DNA from 2 places in the Gordonia sp. YC-XJ4 genome. Region 1 is predicted to be linked to the other one. Evidence: riboswitches for the same ligand, from Rfam matches in the RefSeq annotation. Region 1 holds a riboswitch; the other holds the start of a gene.
The links. Region 1 has a riboswitch for cyclic di-AMP ahead of AC5ZH6_RS15280 (C40 family peptidase). Riboswitches for the same ligand answer to the same signal wherever they lie in the genome.
Positions count from the first base shown of each region.

Region 2: linked by a shared signal. The riboswitch ahead of AC5ZH6_RS21280 (transglycosylase family protein) and the one ahead of AC5ZH6_RS15280 (C40 family peptidase) in region 1 are both predicted to bind cyclic di-AMP.

Region 1 covers NZ_CM183447.1:3,457,496-3,459,959, reverse strand. The annotation lists gene AC5ZH6_RS15285 (DEDD exonuclease domain-containing protein) at 1-186, opposite strand, end outside; cyclic di-AMP (ydaO/yuaA leader) riboswitch at 792-961, shown strand; gene AC5ZH6_RS15280 (C40 family peptidase) at 978-1,565, shown strand; gene AC5ZH6_RS15275 (NlpC/P60 family protein) at 1,720-2,464, shown strand, end outside.
Region 2 covers NZ_CM183447.1:4,800,783-4,803,246, forward strand. The annotation lists gene moaA (GTP 3',8-cyclase MoaA) at 1-416, shown strand, start outside; gene AC5ZH6_RS21275 (MoaD/ThiS family protein) at 421-669, shown strand; cyclic di-AMP (ydaO/yuaA leader) riboswitch at 931-1,105, shown strand; gene AC5ZH6_RS21280 (transglycosylase family protein) at 1,113-1,724, shown strand; gene AC5ZH6_RS21285 (molybdenum cofactor biosynthesis protein MoaE) at 1,859-2,308, opposite strand; gene AC5ZH6_RS21290 (MogA/MoaB family molybdenum cofactor biosynthesis protein) at 2,360-2,464, opposite strand, start outside.

The sequences.
Region 1 (2,464 bases):
GATGGCGTCGCGGGCCGGATCGCCCCCCGTCGTCTCCAGGTCGACCACCACGATCGTCGTATCGAACAGGGACTGCTCGCCGAAGCCCGCGTCGTCGGTGTCTGCTCCTGCGCCGAGGTCGGCGAAGGAGAGCTGAGCCGTATCAACCACCACGCCGCGAACACTAGTTCGACCCACCGACAGCATTGGCTGGGGTGCGAGTGGCTGCTGTGATCGGTGTGTTCTCGGGCCCGTCGTCGGCGGCGCGCCGATTCTGTCGGTGGCCACTTCTACTGTCGGCTGCGGTGGTCGACACCGGAGCTCGCCCGGCCCGTTGCGCAACGGGCCGGGACGGGCGGACCGGGATGAATCGCCCGCCGACACGTCCGACAGACAGCAAGTGAGATGGAGATCACAAATGTACATCGACTGCGCCAGCTGCCCGGGCCGTCACCGCGCGTGTGACGGCTGCATGATGAACCTCTTCGTAGAGCCTGTGACCAGCGGTGATGGGGACGATCTCGGTGGTCGACGGGTGGCCCGCGAGGTGGGGGATTCCGACGCCGAGATCTGCTCCGCGGTTGATGTGTTCGCTGCTGCTTCGATGGTGAGCACGGCGTCTGCACGATCGGCAAAACTTGCCATCGGCCCTGCATGCGGACCCGGTTCGCGCCCGGGTCTGCGGATTCTGCGAGCCGGTTAGCCGTCACCGCGAATCGGGCCCTTTGTCCCCTAGTGGACAGACACGCATCCGATTTCGTAACCTTTCCGAGACCTTCACAGAGCGTCCCGCTTCAAACCGAAGCGGTCTGGGGAGATCACCGCTCAATCGTCCGACGGACGAACCGGGGAACCACACGTTTTCGGAGCAATCCGGATTGGGGTGAGTCGCGCCCTGGACACAGTTGTGTCCGGATCGCGTAGGGCCATTCTCTCGGCCCGAACCCGACAGCTAACTCGGTAGGCGGTCAAGGGAGAACCAAAGGAGAACTCGTTTCGTGGCCAAACATCGTTTGGAACAGCCGAATCGCGGAGGCATCGCCAAGAAGGCGATGATCGCGGGCTCGCTGACCGTCGGCTCGCTCGCCGTAGCCGCAGGTCCGGCCCTTGCCGCACCGGCTCCGGCGCCCAGTGCGACCATCGAGATCCCGAATCTCGGCAAGTTCACGGTGCCCGGCATCGATCAGAATCAGGTTCCGAACCAGTTCCGCCCGGGTGGTGGCGGCATCACCGCCCCGGTGCAGAGTGCTGCCGAGAAGGCCGTTCGTGCCGCGGAAACCAAGATCGGCGCGCCCTACGTCTACGGCGCCGCCGGCCCCAATGCCTTCGATTGCTCCGGTCTCGTCTACTGGTCCTACCAGCAGGCCGGCAAGACGATCCCGCGCGACAGCTACGGCCAGCTCGGCGGTGGACGCGCGGTGAACTACGCCGACGCGCAGCCGGGCGACGTCCTGATCTTCAACGGTGGCAGCCACGCCGGTCTCTACATCGGCAACGGCCAGTTCATCCACGCCTCCACCGAGGGTGTCCCGGTGCAGAAGGCGTCGGTCAACGCATGGTCGCTGACCGGGGTTCGCCGATACTGATCCCGCTCTCGGTGAGAACGTGTGAGCATGTATTCGGGCGGATCGCGCACAGCGCGATTCGCCCGAACGCGTCGAGGACTACGACGCCCCGGTTGAGGCAGAGGTGACGAGCCCGGGTCGGTGGGGAAGTGGCAAGGGGAATGTGGTGACAATCGTGGGAGCCGGATCGGCGATCGGTCCCAACCGATCGGCGCGCCTGGCGTTGACCACCGTGATCGCGGTGCTCGCGGTCGCGTTGACGCAGATCGGTGCGGTGTTCGGGACGCCGCATGCCGTGGCCGACCCGCCGCAATCGGCGGATCAGCTGCTGGCGCGTTACACCTCGCTGAGCCGTGAGGCCGAGACCTCGGCCGAACAGATGCACAACGCGCAGATCGAGTACGACAAACAGCGTGGCATCGTCGCGCAGTCCAAGAAGGCCGCCGCTGCCGCACAGAGTTCACTCGACCGCTCCCAGGTGTCGCTGAACGAGCTGCAGACGCGCTTCGATTCGCTGGTGCGCATCAGCTATATGGGTGGCCGGTCCAACCGGCTCTACGCCGTCCTCACCAGCAACTCGCCCCAGACCCTGCTCGACCAGATGTCCGGGTTGGAGATGGTCTCGCGTCGCGCCGCCGCCGATCTGTCGGCGCTGAAAAAGGTGCGCGCCCAAACCGTCTCGGACCGCGACGCCGCGAATACGGCAGCCTCGACAGCCACCCGCGCGGTCTCCGACGCCGAACGCGTACGGGGCGATCTGCAGAAGAAGCAGGCCGAACTGCAGCTACAGGCCGCCCAGATCCGGGTGATCTACCAGAGCCTGACGGGTAAGCAGCTCGCCGCGCTCGCGGGGCCGCGCTTCGACTTCGACCCCGCAGCCGTACCCCGCGGGACAGCCCCCGCACTCGTCGCCGTGCAGG
Region 2 (2,464 bases), 1.3 Mb from region 1:
CGCGGATGGTCACCGCGACGGAAATCCTCGACGTGCTGTCGGCGCATCTCCGGTTGCGTCCCGACACCGTCCCGCGTGGAGGTGCGCCTGCGGAGACCTTCCTCGTCGATGGCCACACCGACGCCCGTGGAGTACCTGCCCGCGTCGGCGTGATCGCGTCGGTGACGCGCCCGTTCTGCGGTGACTGTGACCGGACCCGGCTGACCGCGGACGGGGCGCTGCGCAACTGCTTGTTCGCCGACGCCGAGACCTCGCTGATGCCCGTGCTGCGGGGCGGTGGTGACGACGAGCTCGACGTCGATCGTCGGATCGCGCAATTGTGGCGGGAGAACACCTGGGCCAAGCGCGCCGGGCACGCGGTCAACACCGCGGGATTCCGGCAGCCGGACCGTCCGATGTCGGCGATCGGGGGCTGAGCGGATGCGTGTGACGATCCGTTATTTCGCCGCCGCCTCCGCGGCCGCGAAGACCGAATCCGACGTGCGCGACATCGCCGAGGACATCACTCTCGGTGAGCTCGAACACATTCTGGCAGCCGATAATCCGGAGTTGGCGCGGGTGTTGGAGCGGTGTTCGTATCTGCGCGACGAGATCGCGCTGTGCGACCGCACGCGGCGCCTCGGTCCGACGCACACGATCGACGTTCTCCCCCCGTTCGCCGGGGGTTGACACACCCGGCTCACTTGTGAGCTTGATCACATAACGAGTCAATAACGAGATGGACACGAACCGGGCGTCACGCCCGTGAACTGCACGGACACCGAAACAGGGCCCAAAGACCCACCGGCACGCCGAAAATGGGTTGTCAGGACGGGGTGATTCCCGCTCTCAGACGTCGTACTGTACGAAGCGTCCTTCACAGAAGGTCACAGCACAGCAAACAACACACCAAGATTTCCACCGGTCGCGCCGAGCCTCGTTCCTCCGGTGGAATGACGAGCACACATCTTGGAACGAGGACGGGGGACCCACCCTTTTCCGCAAGGAAGAACGGACGTCGACAGACGCCCTTGGGGTTAAGTCCGGTCGCCGCACGGCGATCGTGACCGAGCACCTCTCGCTCGAACCCGACAGCTGACCTCGCAGGCGCGTGGAGAGAGGTTATTCGACTTATGTCCGGACGTCACCGCAAGCCGTCGACCACCACCGCAACCAAGACCTTCGCGAAGATCGCGCTGACCGGAGCCGTTCTCGGCGGCGGCGCGGCCCTGCTGGGCACCGGCTCGGCACATGCCGCCTCCGATTCCGAGTGGGATCAGGTCGCCCAGTGCGAGTCCGGTGGCAACTGGGCCATCAACACCGGCAACGGCTACCAGGGTGGACTCCAGTTCAGCCCGAGCACGTGGGCCGCCAACGGTGGCACCCAGTTCGCGCCGAGCGCCGACCAGGCCTCCAAGGAGCAGCAGATCACCGTCGCCGAGCGAGTCCTGGCCACCCAGGGCAAGGGCGCATGGCCGGTCTGCGGCACCGGGTTGTCGGGGGCCACCCCGCGGACCGCCCCCGCCGACACCCCGCGTCCGGATGCGCCCCAGGCGCCCGCCAAGGGTCTCGCGAACACCCCGAACGCCACCAGCACCGACCAGGCGATCGATCAGGTCAGCCAGGCCGGCGTCAGCCCCGAGGTGCAGAGCCTGCTCAAGGCCGCCAAGGACAGCGGCTACCAGCTCACCCCGGATCAGCTGCGCCTGTTCAACGAGAACAAGGGACTCGTCCCGCTCCCCTGAACCCGATCGGTTCAGCCCTGACGAAGGGCCCCGCACGTTGCTCGACGCCGTGCGGGGCCCTTTTCCAATTGTCGGGGGGCTGTGTCGGTTGTGGCCGGTGTCAGGTGGTGACCTGTATCAGGTGGTGCCCGTGATCAGGCCGACCCGACCCACTCGTCGGTTCCGTCGCCGAAGAACTGGTGTTTCCACACCGGTATGCGCGCCTTGACCTCGTCGACGAGTCGCGCGCACAACGCGAACGCCTCGGCGCGGTGATCGGCGGCCACGGCGACGACGAAGGCGACGTCGCCGACCGACAGGTCACCCACCCGATGGGAGACCGCGACCGCCCGGACGCCGTCGGCGGCCGCACAGATCTCGGTGACCACCTCGGTGAGCACGCGCGGGGCGTCCGGGTGCGCCGAATACGACAGACTCGTCACCGTGCGGCCGCCGTCGTGGTCGCGGACCGCGCCGACGAACCCCACGACCGCGCCGGCATGTCCATCGGCAGCCGCGACGACGCGGGCCTCGTGGTCGGCGAGTGCGATCGGGTCGACGCTCACCGCCGTGTGCACGACCACCACCGGGTTGCCGGCGGTCAACGGTGACAACCATTCAATCGGTGACAACCATTCATCAGTGATACGAGTTCATCAGTGGTCGCCGCCGCGGATTTGGTCGAGAGCGTGGTCGAGGACGGTGGCGAGGACCGAAAGGCCGTCGCGCACACCGCCGGTCGAGCCGGGCAGATTGACCAC